Regions from separate parts of the Streptomyces sp. NPDC014656 genome, predicted to be linked through region 2. Evidence: riboswitches for the same ligand, from Rfam matches in the RefSeq annotation. Region 2 holds a riboswitch; each other region holds the start of a gene.
What was found. Region 2 has a riboswitch for cyclic di-AMP ahead of ACF1ED_RS28665 (M23 family metallopeptidase). Riboswitches for the same ligand answer to the same signal wherever they lie in the genome.
Positions count from the first base shown of each region.

Region 1 (4,760 bases), on a different contig from region 2:
TCTCGCGCCTGGAGACCGGCAACCGGCAGCCCTCGCTGCCGATGCTGCTGGCCCTCGCCCGTATCTACGGTACGACGGTCGCCGAGCTGCTCGGGGAGGCCCCGCCCGAACGCGACCCGGTGATCCGGGCCGGCCGCTCCGATCCGGTCGAGGCCGACGGCTGGGTCTACCGGCAGGCCGGCGGCGCCGGCCGGGCCATGCAGTGCCTGCGCGTCCACGTGCCGTACGCCACCCGGGCCGACATCGTGCGCGTCCACCCCGGCGAGGAGTGGCTGCACGTCCTCGAAGGACAGGTCCGGCTCGCCCTCGGCGAGACCGTGCACCTCCTCGACCCCGGCGACAGCGCGCACTTCGACTCGCTCACCCCGCACCGGATCGGCGCGGCCGGCCGCGCCGGCGCCGAGGTGCTGTTCGTCCACACGCTCCTGCAGAGCCCCGCCGCCGAACTGTGCCTGGGCGGCGGCGCCCCGCACCCCCGCTGAGCCCCGAAGGGTTGGCCGAGATGTCCGAGAAGTCAGTCAAGTCCGTGAAGTCCGCAGCGGTCACCGGCGAAGAGCGCGGCGAGGGGAAGTTCCCCAAGGGGCTGGTGCTCCGCCTCTTCGCCTACCTGATCGCCGGTCACCTCTTCGCCGGTTTCCTCTACCTGCTCTTCATGCTCGGCGGCCAGAACCAGTAGCCGCCGCGGCCGGGACCGGCGGCGGCCGGGGCGCGCGGGCTCACGCCTCGGTGAGGAACCGCTCCCGCAGCCGCTCGCGGGTCCCGGGCGCCAGCTTCAGCCCCTCCGAGAGGTAGGCGTCGACGGAGCCCCAGGTCGCGTCGATCGTCTCGAAGGCGGCCCGCAGGTACTCCACCCGCGCGTCGAAGAGCGGGCTCAGCAGCTCCATCACCTCGGGCGTCATCGCGTCCCGGGCGGTGGGGCTGCGGCGCACCTTGTAGCGGCGGTGGGGGGCGTCGGACTTCACGTAGTCCGCCTCGATGGCCGCGCGCTCCACGCCCAGCGCGAGCAGGGTGATCGCGATCGAGAGCCCGGCGCGGTCCTTGCCGGCCGCGCAGTGCATCAGGGCGGGGACGGACTCCCCGGCCAGCGAGTGCAGGACCCGGCTGTGCTCGGCGGTCCGCTCCACGACCATCCGGCGGTACGAGGAGGTCATCCGCTCCGCCGCCCTGCCGTCGCCCAGCAGGCCCCGCAGCGTGTCGAGGTCGCCCTCGCGGACCATCCGCCAGAACTCCTTGCCGTCGGCCGGGTCGCTCAGGGGTATGTTCACGTTCCGTACGCCCGGGAGCTCGACGTCCGGCCCCTCCACCTTGGCGTCCGCGGCGTTGCGGAAGTCGAAGATGGTGTGCAGGCCGAGGCCGGCGAGGAAGGCCGCGTCGGACTCGGTGGCGTCGGCGAGGTGGCCGCTGCGGAAGAGGGCGCCGGGCCGGACGGTCCGCCCGTCGGTGGTCGGCAGGCCGCCCACGTCCCGGAAGTTGCGGACCTCCGCGAGCTCGGGCTCGCCGGGTTCGAGGGGCTGGACCTGCGGCAACTGCTGCGTCACGGATGCTCCTGGGGGTAGGTGTCGGGGGACCGGGACGAGGTCGGTTCCCCCCGCAATCATCCCGGCGCGCGGGGCGCGGCGCACCCCCCTGGCCGGTAATGGGCGATCTGTCCGTATTCGTGTGACTTGGCGTAAGGCGCCCTGGTTGAGGGGGAGATGGGATTCCGTGCGTGAGCAGGGTCATAGAGGTGACGGATCGTGCCCGACCGCCCGGTCCAACCACCCTCCCTGAAAAGGGATTCGAGGGATCGTCATCGACGGAGGGTGACCGGAATTCCGGGCCCGAAGATCGCCCCGGAATGCCCGGGGAATTCCGCGGCTTGTTCGCGCCGACCCCGCTCGTCTAGCGTCGCCGTCAATCCGGTCGGACCGCCTAGTCCTGCCACCGCCCGGAATTCGATCCCATCCCGACGTGGCAGGAGCGGGGGACCCAGGGAAGTACGCCGGTCCCGCGACGCAGGACGGCTAGGGGTGAAGCCGCGTGGACGCGCGGCCGGACATCTCCAGTCCGAACCCGACAGCTCACCTCGCAGGCGCCGGAGAGGAATTCGCCATGCCCGCGAACGGTAAGCACCGCCGCAAGAAGTCCACCCTCCTCACCCGTGGCCTCGTCGCCGCCGGCACCGGCGGCGCGGTCGTCGCCCTGCCGCTCATCGGCGCCACCGGCGCCCACGCCGCCGAGCAGGCCGCCCCGGCCGCCGCCTCCGGCGCCGTGGTGACCGCCGCCGCGCAGGTCCGGGCCCAGGCCGCCGCCGCGCCGGCCGCGCGGGCCGCCACCCCGACGACGTACTCCGTCGTCGCCGGCGACTACCTGTCCAAGATCGCCGCCGACCACGGCGTCGACGGCGGCTGGCAGAAGCTCTACGCCGACAACCGCAGGGTCGTGGGCGAGGACCCCTCGCTCATCCTCCCGGGCATGAAGCTCACCCTCGGCGGCAAGAACACCGCCAAGGCCGCCGCCCCCAAGGCCGCCGCCCCCGCGCAGGCCGCTCCCAAGGCCAAGGCGAAGGTCACGAAGAAGGCCGCGCCCGCCGGCGAGCAGACCCGCGCCTCGCGCTCCACCGAGCGCGCCGCCGCCCCGGCCGCCGCCCAGTCCTCCGGCTCCTCCGCGCAGGCCGCCTCCTCCGGCTGGGTCGCCCCGGTCTCCGGCGGCGTCTCCACGCCGTACCGCGCCTCCGGCTCCATGTGGTCCTCCGGCTACCACACCGGTGCCGACTTCATCGCCTCCTCCGGCACCACCGTCCGCGCCGTCGGCGCCGGCACGGTCGTCTCCGCCGGCTGGAGCGGCGCCTACGGCAACGAGGTCGTCATCAAGCACGCCGACGGCAACTACTCGCAGTACGCCCACCTCTCCTCCCTGGCCGTCTCCGCCGGCCAGTCGGTGAGCGGCGGCCAGCAGATCGGCCTCTCCGGCTCCACCGGCAACTCGACCGGCCCGCACCTGCACTTCGAGATCCGCACCTCGCCGAGCTACGGCGCGGACATCGACCCGCTGGCCTACCTGCGCCAGCACGGCGTCTCGATCTGACCCGTCCGGCCCCACGGCCGTCCGAAGGCCCGGCACCCTGGTGCCGGGCCTTCGCCCTATTCCGGCTTGGCAAATTCTTTATCGGTGGCATATGTCACCTGCCGTCAACCCTTCCTTACGGTCGCGTAGGTCACATCCGAAAAGGAAGGATGTGCTTTCGTGGCAGACGATTCGAGAGCAACAGACGAGAACGTGTTCGGGGCGGTCGGGGGATTCGGGTCGTACGCGGCGATCGGTGACAGCTTCACCGAGGGCGTCGGAGACCCGGGACCCGACGGGACCTACGTCGGCTGGGCGGACCGCTTCGCGGTGCTCCTCGCCGACCAGCTGCCGGACCCCGAGGAGTTCCGCTACGCCAACCTGGCGGTCCGCGGCCGCCTCCTCGACCAGATCGTGGCCGAGCAGGTCCCCCGGGCGAAGGAGCTCGCCCCCGACCTGGTCACCTTCTGCGCGGGCGGCAACGACATCATCCGCCCCGGCACCGACCCCGACGACGTCGCCGAGCGCTTCGAGCGGGCCGTGCGGGACCTCACCTCCGCCGTCGGCACCGTCATGGTGACCACCGGCTTCGACACCCGTGACGTGCCCGTGCTCAAGCACCTGCGCGGCAAGATCGCCACCTACACGGCCCACGTCCGCGCCATCGCCGACCGCTACGACTGCCCGGTCCTCGACCTGTGGTCGCTGCGGTCGGTCCAGGACCGGCGCGCCTGGGACGACGACCGGCTGCACCTCTCGCCCGAGGGCCACACCCGGGTCGCGCTGCGCGCCGCCCAGGTCCTCGGCCTGCCGGTGCCGGCCGACCCGGACCAGGCGTGGCCCCCGCTGCCCGCCCGGGGCCCGCTGGAGGTCCGCCGCGACGACATCCACTGGGCGCGCGAGTACCTGGTGCCGTGGATCGGGCGGCGGCTGCGCGGCGAGAGCTCCGGCGACCACGTCGAGGCCAAGCGCCCCGACCTCATGCCCCTGTAGCGTCCGTCCGGCCGGCGGGGATCCGCTCCAGGACCCCGCCGGCGAAGACGTCGTACAGCGGCAGCGACTCCAGGTGGACGTAGCCGATGTGGCAGTCGCAGACGGCGAGGGGGCAGGCCCGGGGCCGCAGCGCGGCACGGTACGAGCCGTCGTACAGGTTGCCCAGCTCGGCCCGGACGAAGTGGCAGCGCCGCACCGTCCCCTCGCCGTCCACCGACACCACCGACTCGCCGGTCCGGCAGGGCAGCCCCGCCGACCGGTGCGGCCGGCGGCTGTAGGGGAAGAGCGGATCGAGGCCGGTCCACGCCGCCGCCTCCGCGTCGGTGTACGCGTGCCCCTCGGCGGCGTTCACCCACAGGTAGACGTGGTCCGGCAGCGCGGCCCGCAGCCGCAGCGCCTCCCCGTGGTGTTCGGGGAGCCCCACCACGCCCACGCTGAACCGGACGCCCCGGGCCGCCAGGTCGAGCGCCTTGCCGAGGAAGCGGTCGTACGGAGTCTGGCCCGGGTGGTACGTGCACCACAGGGCCAGCGACCCGAGGTCCGCCCCGTCCAGCCACGAGGTCCGGCAGCTCAGGTTGGTCTGGATCGCCACCCGCTCCACGTGCGGCAGCCGCGACAGCTCCACCATGGCCCGCCGGTACCAGGAGCGGACCAGGCCCTCGCCCCAGGGGGTGAAGAGGATCCGCAGCCGGTCCCCGGTCTGCCCGGCCGCCCAGCCGGTG
Region 1 covers NZ_JBIBZN010000001.1:279,014-283,773, forward strand. The annotation lists gene ACF1ED_RS01395 (helix-turn-helix domain-containing protein) at 1-482, shown strand, start outside; gene ACF1ED_RS01400 (DUF6126 family protein) at 503-676, shown strand; gene ACF1ED_RS01405 (tyrosine-protein phosphatase) at 717-1,538, opposite strand; cyclic di-AMP (ydaO/yuaA leader) riboswitch at 1,930-2,087, shown strand; gene ACF1ED_RS01410 (peptidoglycan DD-metalloendopeptidase family protein) at 2,092-3,066, shown strand; gene ACF1ED_RS01415 (SGNH/GDSL hydrolase family protein) at 3,226-4,038, shown strand; gene ACF1ED_RS01420 (STM4011 family radical SAM protein) at 4,025-4,760, opposite strand, start outside.
Region 1: linked by a shared signal. The riboswitch ahead of ACF1ED_RS01410 (peptidoglycan DD-metalloendopeptidase family protein) and the one ahead of ACF1ED_RS28665 (M23 family metallopeptidase) in region 2 are both predicted to bind cyclic di-AMP.

Region 2 (4,760 bases):
TGATCGCCGCCTCGCTCGCCACCGGCCTCGCGGGCGCGCTCTTCAACCCGGCCGTCCGCGCGTGCCTGGCGGCGGAGGCGGGGGAGGAGCGCCGGGTGGAGGCCTTCGCGCTGTTCAACGCCTACTACCAGGCGGGCATCCTGCTCGGCCCGCTGGCCGGGGTGGCGCTCACCGGGGTGTCGTTCCGGCTGACGTGCCTGGTCGCGGCCCTGCTCTTCCTGGGGCTGACCCTCGTCCAGCTGCGGCACCTGCCCGCCTCGGCGGGCGGCGGCCGGCCGCCGCGGAAGGACGGCGGGGACGGCGGGGACGGCGGGACCCGGGGCCAGCTGCGCACCGTCCTCGGCAACCGGGTCTTCTGGCTCTTCTCGCTCGCCATGACCGGCTCGTACGTCCTCTCCTTCCAGGTCTACCTGGCGCTGCCGCTCGCGGCGGGCGGCACGGGCGTGACGACCGCGCTCTTCGTGGTCTCCGCGCTCGTCGCGCTCACCGGGCAGCTGCGGATCACCGCCTGGTGCGCGGCCCGGCTCTCCCGCGAGCGGAGCCTCGTCCTCGGCCTGGCGCTGATGGGCGGCGCCTTCCTGCTGCCGGCCGCGCTCGGCCGGGGCACGCCGGCGCTGCTGCTGTGCGCGGCGGTCCTCGCGGTGGCGAACGCGGTGCTCTACCCGTACGAGATGGACACCGTCGTCGCCCTCTCCCGGGGGCGCTGGGTGGCCACCCACTACGGGCTCTACAACACCGTGTGCGGGATCGGCATCACCCTCGGGAACCTCGGTACGGGCGTGCTGCTCGACGTCACGGGCTGGACGGCGGTGCCGTGGCTGGCGCTCTGCGCCGTCGGCCTGGGCTGCGCGGCGGCGGTCGCGGCGCTGGGGAGGGGCGGGCGGCTCCGTACGGAGTGAGCGGGGGCGGCCACGGCGCCGGACCCGTCCGCGCGCCGCTCGCGTACGCCGGTCGGCCCCCCGCCGGTCGCCGCCCGGCGCCGGGGCGGGGACCCTGGAGGGTGTGCGGTCGCGGGTCCCGGCCCGGCCCGCACGGCCCGGTGGCGGGCCCCGACCGGTCAGGAGTACTCAGGTGGCGCAGCCTCGGGGAGCGGCGGGCGGTGGGCGGCGGGGCGAGCGGCCCGGCGGTCGCGCCGTCCGCTCCGCCGTGCCCCAGGGGCTCTACGGGCGCGAGCCGCAACCCTCGTCGGCCCCCTACGGGGCCGCCCGGAGGTTCCTGCGGGCGCTGCCGCCGCTGATCATCGTGGGCGGGGTGGTCTTCGACCTGCTCACCCCACCCGCCTACACGGCGGCGCCGCTCTTCTCCGCCGCCCCGCTGATCGCCGCGCCGTTCTTCTCCCGGCTCACGACCCTGCTGACCGGGATCGCGGCGATCCTCGCATCGGTCGGGCTGCACGCCTACAACCGGACGCTCTCCGACGTGCCCTCGCTCACCGAGACCCTGACGGTGGTGACCGTCTCGGCGCTGGCGATGCTGGTCAACCTGGTGGTGCGGCGCAGCGGGGAGCGGCTCGCCTCGGCGCGGGTGATCGCGGAGGCGGCGCAGCGGGCGGTGCTGCCGATGCCGGCGGAGCGGATCGCGGGGCTGCAGTGCGCGGCGCGGTACGAGGCGGCGCAGGCGGACGCGTTCATCGGCGGCGACCTGTTCGCGGTGCAGGACACCCCCTACGGGGTGCGCCTGGTGGTCGGGGACGTGCGGGGCAAGGGGATGGACGCGGTGGAGGCGGTGGCCGTGGTCATCGGCTCCTTCCGGGAGGCCGCCGAGCAGGAGGCGACCCTGGAGGGGGTGGCGCAGCGGCTCGAGCGGGCCCTCACGCGGGAGGGGACCCGGCGCGAGGGGCTCGACGCCTTCGAGGGGTTCACGACGGCGGTGATCGCCGAGGTCCCGCGCGAGGGCGGGGTCGTACGGATCGTGAACCGGGGGCACCCGCCGCCGCTGCTGCTGTACGGGGACGGGCGCCTGGAGGCGGCCGAGCCGGCCGAGCCGGCGCTGCCGCTCGGGATGGGGGAGCTGTCGGTCTGGCCGGACCGGGCCGACGAGCGGCCGTACCCGCCGGGCGCGACGCTGCTCTTCTACACGGACGGCCTGTCGGAGGCGCGGGACGGGCACGGCGTCTTCTACGATCCGGCGGCCCGGCTCGCGGGGGCGGTCTTCCCGGGGCCGGAGGAGCTGCTCGACGCGCTCGTGGACGACGTGCGGCGGCACACCGGCGGCGGTTCGACGGACGACATGGCGCTGCTCGCGGTGAGCCGGCCGGCGGCCGGGGCGCCGGAGCGGCGGCGGACGATGCCGGTGGTGCCGCCGGGGCCGGCGCCCCACTGACCGGGGCCCGGGAGAGCGCCGTCACCGTGTGTGGTCACCAGGTGCCGCAGAGATAACAATTGACATAACGTCAGATCCGGCGGGTTTGGCCGTGCCTCACTGAAGGGGGCTCAACTCGGGCGAATTCCTGCCAATTCAATGAATGATCAAGGGGAACGGCTTGGAATCGGACCGTCGTGTCTATTAACGTTCGATAACGCAGCGCGGTCGTCCCAGCCGTCGCAAGAGACGGCTCCGTGCGCACGCGCCGAATCCCGCAAGGGAACCGGGGAACCAACCCTTGGGGTGAATCGGGCCCCTCGCACACCCCCCGTGCGAACACGCCCGTAGGAGACCTTCCTGCTCCGAACCCGTCAGCTAACCCGGTAGGCGAGAAGGAAGGAAAGGAGCGCGCCTCCGTGGCGTCCAACACCCCCGTACCCGGTGCCCCCTTCGAACCGTTCGGCGGCCCGGGTGCCGTCGGAGCGGACGACCCGGACGGCTTCGCGCCGGACGCGTACGACACCGCCTCCTTCACCCCCGCGCCCGGCGAGTGGAACCCGACCGAGGGCTCCCTGCGCGCCGAGAACCGCTCCGGCGGCCGGCACCGCGTCGTGAAGCAGCGCTCCAACTTCGCCCGCTCCTCCACCGTCCTCGGCGTCGGCGTCATCGCCGCCGTCGGCGCGGGCGGCCTCGCCACCGCGCAGGAGAAGCCCCCGGTCGCGATCTCGCTCCCGGACCTCCCCGACCTGGGCCTGCCGGACGCCCACGACCTGCCGGGCTTCGGCGACCTCCTCGGCGACGACGAGGAGACCGCCCCGGCGCGGGACTCCGCGCCGGTCGCGGCGGGCGGCGCCGCCGCGAAGCCGCTGACCTCGATCACGTACAACGCCCCGGCCGACACCGCCGCCGGCGCGGCCACCGCCACGGAGGAGCGCACCGCCTCCGCCGCCGACGCCGGCGAGGCCCTGCGCGCCCGCATCCTCCAGCAGGCCGAACAGCAGCAGCAGGCCGCCGTCGCCGCCGAGAAGCTGGCCGCCGAGAAGGCCGCCGCGGAGAAGGCCGCCGCCGACGCCAAGGCCCAGGCGGACGCCGCCGCGAAGGCCGAGGCCGAGGCGAAGGCCAAGGCGGAGGCGGAGCGGCTCGCCGCCGAGAAGGCCGAGGCCGAGCGCATCGCCGCCGAGAAGGCGGAGGCCGAGCGGCTCGCCAAGCTGGCCGCCAGCTACTCCATGCCGCTCTCCTCGTACACGCTCACCTCGACCTACATGCAGTCCGGTTCGATGTGGTCCTCCGGCTACCACACCGGCCTCGACTTCGCCGCGCCCACCGGCACCCCGCTCAAGGCGGTGCACGGCGGCACGATCAAGTCGGCGGGCTGGTCCGGCTCGTACGGCTACCGCATCGTCCTGGAGCTGGAGGACGGCACCGAGGTCTGGTACTGCCACCTCTCCTCGATGACCGTCGCCGCCGGCCAGACCGTCACCACCGGCGAGACCATCGGCCGCGTCGGCGCCACCGGCAACGTCACCGGCCCGCACCTCCACATGGAGGTCCACACCCCCGACGGCTCGGGCATCGACCCGGCGGAGTGGCTGCGTTCCAAGGGCCTGTCCGTCTGACCCCGAACCGTGGAGTTCTTCCGGCCGGGGTTCAGGCTCCCCGACCGGAATACGCCCGGCGGCGCAGGTGGTTGGGGTCGTCATGACCTCACCCCTGCGCCCGCTGGGCACTTCCGACCTGCGCGTCTTCCCGCTCGCCCTCGGCGGCAACGTCTTCGGCTGGAGCGCCGACGAGGAGCGGTCCTTCGCCGTCCTCGACGCCTACGCGGCCGCGGGCGGCAATTTCGTGGATACCGCCGATGTCTATTCCGAGTGGGTCGAGGGCAACGAGGGCGGGGAGTCCGAGACGATCATCGGCCGCTGGCTGGCCTCCCGCGGCAACCGCTCCGACATCGTCGTCGCCACCAAGGTCGGCGGCCACTCCCGCTTCAAGGGCCTGAGCGCCCCCACCATCAAGGCCGGTGCGGAGGAGTCCCTGCGCCGCCTCGGCACCGACCACATCGACCTCTACTACACCCACTTCGACGACGAGTCCGTGCCGGTGGAGGAGATCGTCACCGCCCTCGACCAGCTCGTGCGGGACGGCAAGGTGCGGGCCGTCGCCGCCTCCAACATCTCCCCCGAGCGGCTGCGGGCCTCCCTCGACTTCGCCGAGGCCGAGGGCCTCGCGCGGTACGTGGCGCTCCAGCCCCAGTACAACCTCGTCTCGCGCGCCACGTACGAGGGCCCGCTCCTCGACACCGCCGCCGGGACGGGCCTCGCCGCCGTCCCGTACTACGGCCTCGCCTCCGGCTTCCTCACCGGCAAGTACCGGCCCGGCCGGACCGTCGAGAGCGTCCGCGCCCGCGGCGCCTCCCCGCTCGCCGAGACCGCCCGCGGCCAGGCCGTGCTCGCCGCCCT
Region 2 covers NZ_JBIBZN010000015.1:20,912-25,671, reverse strand. The annotation lists gene ACF1ED_RS28675 (MFS transporter) at 1-899, shown strand, start outside; gene ACF1ED_RS28670 (PP2C family protein-serine/threonine phosphatase) at 1,072-2,322, shown strand; cyclic di-AMP (ydaO/yuaA leader) riboswitch at 2,558-2,709, shown strand; gene ACF1ED_RS28665 (M23 family metallopeptidase) at 2,721-3,920, shown strand; gene ACF1ED_RS28660 (aldo/keto reductase) at 4,003-4,760, shown strand, end outside.

Region 3 (4,760 bases), on a different contig from region 2:
CCCTCTCGCCGCGGGGGTTCGCCCATCGGAAAGGCGGCGTGCCATGTATTTCGCCGACCGTGCCGACGCGGGACGGCAGCTCGCCGCCCGGCTCGGCCATCTCCAGGGGCGTGACGTCGTCGTCCTCGGCCTGCCCCGCGGCGGCGTGCCCGTGGCGGCCGAGGTGGCCGAGGCGCTCGGCGCGCCGCTGGACATCTGCCTGGTGCGGAAGCTGGGCGTGCCGAGCCGGCCCGAGCTGGCCATGGGGGCCATCGGGGAGGGCGGCGTCCGGGTGGTCAACGAGCGGATCGTGGCGGACGCGGGCGTGGCCGAGCGGGACCTGGCGGCGGTCGAGGAGCGGGAGCGGGCCGTCCTGGCCGAGCGGGCCCGGCTCTACCGGGGCAGCCGTCGGCCGGTGCCGCTGGAGGGGCGGACGGTGGTGGTCGTCGACGACGGGCTCGCCACCGGCGCGACCGCGCTGGCCGCCTGCCGCGCGGTGCGCGCGGGGGGCGCGGCCCGGATCGTGCTGGCGGTGCCGGTGGCGCCGTACGGCTGGACGGACCGGCTCGGGGGCGAGGCCGACGAGACGGTCGCCGTCCACACCCCGGAGGGGTTCCACGCGGTCGGGCAGTTCTACCGCGAGTTCGGGCAGACGCCGGACGCCGAGGTGGTGGACCGGCTCGACCGGAGCCGGGCGGCGCACGGCCCGGTGGTCCGGCACACGGCGGTGCGGATCCCGGCCGGCGGACCGGTGCTGCCGGGTGACCTGGCGCTGCCCGACGGGGCGGCCGGGCTCGTCCTCTTCGCGCACGGCAGCGGCAGCGGCCGGCACAGCCCCCGGAACCGCGCGGTGGCCGAGGCCCTGAACCGGGCGGGGCTGGGGACGCTCCTCTTCGACCTGCTCACGGAGGCCGAGGCCGCCGACAGGGCGCGGGTCTTCGACACCCCGCTGCTCGCCGGGCGGCTCGGCCGCGCCGCCGCCTGGTCGGCCGGGTGGTCCGGTACCGGGGGCCTGCCGCGCGGCTACTTCGGGGCGAGTACGGGCGCCGCCGCCGCGTTGTGGGCGGCGGCGGAACCGGGCGATGACGTGGCCGCCGTGGTGTCCCGGGGCGGCCGGCCGGATCTGGCGGGGGAGCGGCTCGCTGAGGTCCGGGCCCCGACCCTGCTGGTCGTCGGCGGGAGCGACGGGCTCGTCCTGGACCTCAACCGGCGGGCCGGGGCGCTGCTGCGCTGCGAGAACCGGCTGGAGGTCGTGCCGGGCGCCGGCCACCTCTTCGAGGAGCCGGGGGCCCTGGAGGAGGTGGCGGCGCTCGCCGCGGACTGGTTCACCGGCCACTTCGGGGCGGCCGCGAACGGGCGGGATCAGTAGGCGCCATTGACGTTGTCGATGGAGCCGTACCGGTCGGCCGCGTAGTTGCAGGCGGCGGTGATGTTCGCGACCGGGTCGTACGGGTCGAGCGAGGTGCCCGGCACGTGGTAGGCCGAGAACGTCGGGTCGATGACCTGGAGCAGGCCCTTCGAGGGGGTGCCCTTCGCGGCGTTGGAGTCCCAGAGGTTGACGGCGCGGGGGTTGCCGGAGGACTCGCGCATGACGTTGCGGAGGATGCCGTCGTACGAGCCGGGGATGCCGTAGCGGGCCATGACGTCCAGCGACTCGCGGATCCAGCCGTCGAGGTTGTCGCCGTACCGCGGGGCGGCGGCGGGGGCCGCGGCCCGGACGGCGACCGGCCGGGCCTGGGTCTGGGTCTGGGTCTGCACGGCGGGGACCGCCGCGCGGGCGGAGGAGCGGCTCGCCCGTTCGGCCGAACCGGCGGAGGCGGGCTTCGCGGCGCTCTTCGGTGCCGTCCGCTCGGGTGCCGGAGCGGCCTTCGCGGAATCCCGACGAATCGTCAGTTCGAGACCGGGGTGAATGAGTGACGGATTGTCACCCACGGCCGTCCTGTTCGCCTGGTAAAGCGACTGCCAGCCGCCCTGAATTCCCTTTCGGTGGGCGATCAGGGAAAGCGAGTCGCCCTTCACCACGGTGTACGCGCGGGTGGCGGCGGGAGCGGCAGGCGCCTTCGTGACGGCGGCGGTCCGCACGGTCGGGGCGGCGACGGCGGCGGCCGGCGCGGCGGACTCGGGGAGGGGTGCGGCGCCGGCCGCGGCGGGCACGACCAGCGGCAGGGCGAGGGCGACTCCGCCGGTGCCCGCGAAGGCGAGACCTCGGGAGACGGGGCGGCGTCGGGGGCGGCGGTGCTTGCCGTGAGCGGCCATGGCGGTTTCCTCTCCGGCGCCTGCGAGGTGAGCTGTCGGGTTCGGACTGGAGCTGTCCGGCCGCGCGCACGCGGCTTCACCCCGAGCCGTTCCGGTGGCGCCGGACCGGCGGTGTGGTGGGTCCCCCGCTCCTGCCGTCGGGTGAAATGGGAGGTCTTTCGGGCGGTGGCAGGATTCGGCGATCCGCTCGAATGGAGGTGACCGTAGGCGAGAAATGCGGGCGGGAACAAGATGCGAATGCGCGGGAAAAGGGGTGGTGGAGATCGAATCGGTGGAATTCAAGATCGAACGTTCCGGTGCGCCCCGGGGAATCCCTTGCGGCACACGGCTCGTGCTGGAAGGGGGAGTGCCGCGGGCCGGGGGAAAGTGAGTCGCGTCACGAGGTGTGCAATGTCCGAATAGGGCGGCTCATGCATTTCGGGGAATTCTGCGGCGTAATGCATCATTCTCGCGCGACGGAAGGGGTGGTCGACACGAGCGGTACATAAGTCGCAAACCAGACATTTCCTGCTCATGATGGGGGAATGTCATCCCCTGCCCTGCTGCGCGACCCCGACGCGCTCGACCGGGAGGCGGCCCGCCTCTACGAGAGCGCCGCCCGGGAGCACCTGCTCCCGTCCGCGCTCCCGCCGCCGCCCGCTCCCGCCCCCGAGGCGTGGCGGAGCCTGCTCACCGTCCCCGTGGACCGGCTGGTCGCCGACGCGCTCGGCGCGCTGCCTCCGGTCCCGCCCGCCGAGCGCCCCCTGCCCGGCCGGATCGGGGCCGTCCTCCCGGACCGGCTGCACGTCTGGCGCGGGATCGGCCGCTCCGACGTGCGCCCCTCCGTCCACCTGGCCTACGCCCGCCGGGTGCTGACCGAATGGGGCTGGCAGAACACGCCGTACAAGCTGCGCGACGCGCGGGGCGCCCGGTGTCTCTGCGGCGCCCTGCTCGCCGCCCACCGGCTCGGCCACGGCAGCGCGTCCACCATGAACGAGGCCGGCGCCTGGATCATGGCCGAGCTGAGGTCCCGCGGGTGGCACGGGCTCATCGGCCCCTGGAACCGCGCCCCGGGCCGCACCGCCCAGGACGCGCTCGGGCTCCTCGACGCCACGATCCGGCGCGCGGCCCTGGCCGGGCGGTGAGGGCGCGCGCCGGAGCGGTCAGCCGGTGACGCTCGGCGCCCCCGTCTCGATGTGGCCGGTGTAGCGGCGCGACCAGGTGCCGTCGACGTCGGCCAGGATCGTGAAGTCGTACCAGCCGTCCTGGTGCGCCACCGCGTCGAAGTGGTCCTCGCGGGTGGAGCCCGCCGGGACGGTGTACGTCCACGGACCGTCCGCGCGGTAGGCGTCGGAGCGGATGGTGAAGGTGACCGGACCGGCGGAGGCGTTGGTCAGCGCGAACCAGATCGCCGTCTTCCCGGTGCCGGGTCCGGCGGCGAAGCGCGCCGCCACCTCGATCGCCCTGCCGGCCTTGGAGGCGTCGCCGACGAACCGGCGCAGGAAGCGGTTCGGGCCCATCATCGACAGGTCGTACTTCCCCGAGCCCGAACCGAGTCCGATGTTGAAGTAGTCGGTGGCGGTGGCCCCGGGGTCGACCGTGTACTGCCAGGCCGCGGTGTCCCGGTGCTGGTGCGGGTGGATCGAGAAGTGGGCGGCCCGCCGGGCCTGCGGGCCCTGGTTGGTCATGGAGAACCAGGCGAGGATCTTGCCCGCCGCGCCGAACTCGAAGCGGTCGAGGTTGCCGTTCGGCTGGTAGGGCAGGGCCCGCGCCGGGCGGGTGCCGGACTCCTGGACGGGCAGCGCGTTGTTCTGCGGCACGGGGTTAGGGAGCGGGCCGCAGGTGGACATGCCGATGACCTTCGCCGTCGACGGGAGGCCGGCGGGGACCCCGTACACCGGATGGGCGAAGTCGAAGACGCCGGTGAGGTCGCCGGTCACCTTCCGCCGCCAGGCGCTGATGTTCGGGCAGGCCGCCGGGGTGCCGAGGGCGGCGGTCCAGGTCTCCAGGAAGCGGAGCACCGAGGTGTGGTCGAAGACCTCCGAGCTGACCCAGCCGCCGCGCGTCCACGGCGACATGACCAGCATGGGGACCCGGAAGCCCAGGCCGATCGGTGCGCCGTCGAGGTACTCGCCCGGGGTGCCGGGCGGGGCGACGGGCGGCGGCACGTGGTCGAAGAAGCCGTCGTTCTCGTCGTAGTTGAGGATCATCACGGTCGAGTCGAAGACCTCGGGGTTCGCCGTCAGGGCGCGGTAGACCAGGTCGACGAAGTGGGCGCCGTCGCCGGGAGGGGCGTACGGGTGCTCGGAGAACGCCTCGTTCGCCACCACCCACGACACCCGCGGCAGCGTCCCGGCGAGGACGTCGGCGCGGATCGCGGCGGCGATGTCGTCCGGGGTCGAGCCGGTGACCTTCGGGACCGAGGCCATGCCCCGGTCGTGCAGCGGGTCGCCGGGCCGGGCGTCGGCGAACCTCTTGAAGTAGGCGAGGCCGTTGTCGCCGTAGTTGTCCTGGGCGTTCTGGTAGACCTTCCAGCTCACCCCGGC
Region 3 covers NZ_JBIBZN010000003.1:552,233-556,992, reverse strand. The annotation lists gene ACF1ED_RS09775 (phosphoribosyltransferase family protein) at 44-1,348, shown strand; gene ACF1ED_RS09770 (transglycosylase SLT domain-containing protein) at 1,342-2,235, opposite strand; cyclic di-AMP (ydaO/yuaA leader) riboswitch at 2,240-2,426, opposite strand; gene ACF1ED_RS09765 (hypothetical protein) at 2,760-3,359, shown strand; gene ACF1ED_RS09760 (phosphocholine-specific phospholipase C) at 3,378-4,760, opposite strand, start outside.
Region 3: linked by a shared signal. The riboswitch ahead of ACF1ED_RS09770 (transglycosylase SLT domain-containing protein) and the one ahead of ACF1ED_RS28665 (M23 family metallopeptidase) in region 2 are both predicted to bind cyclic di-AMP.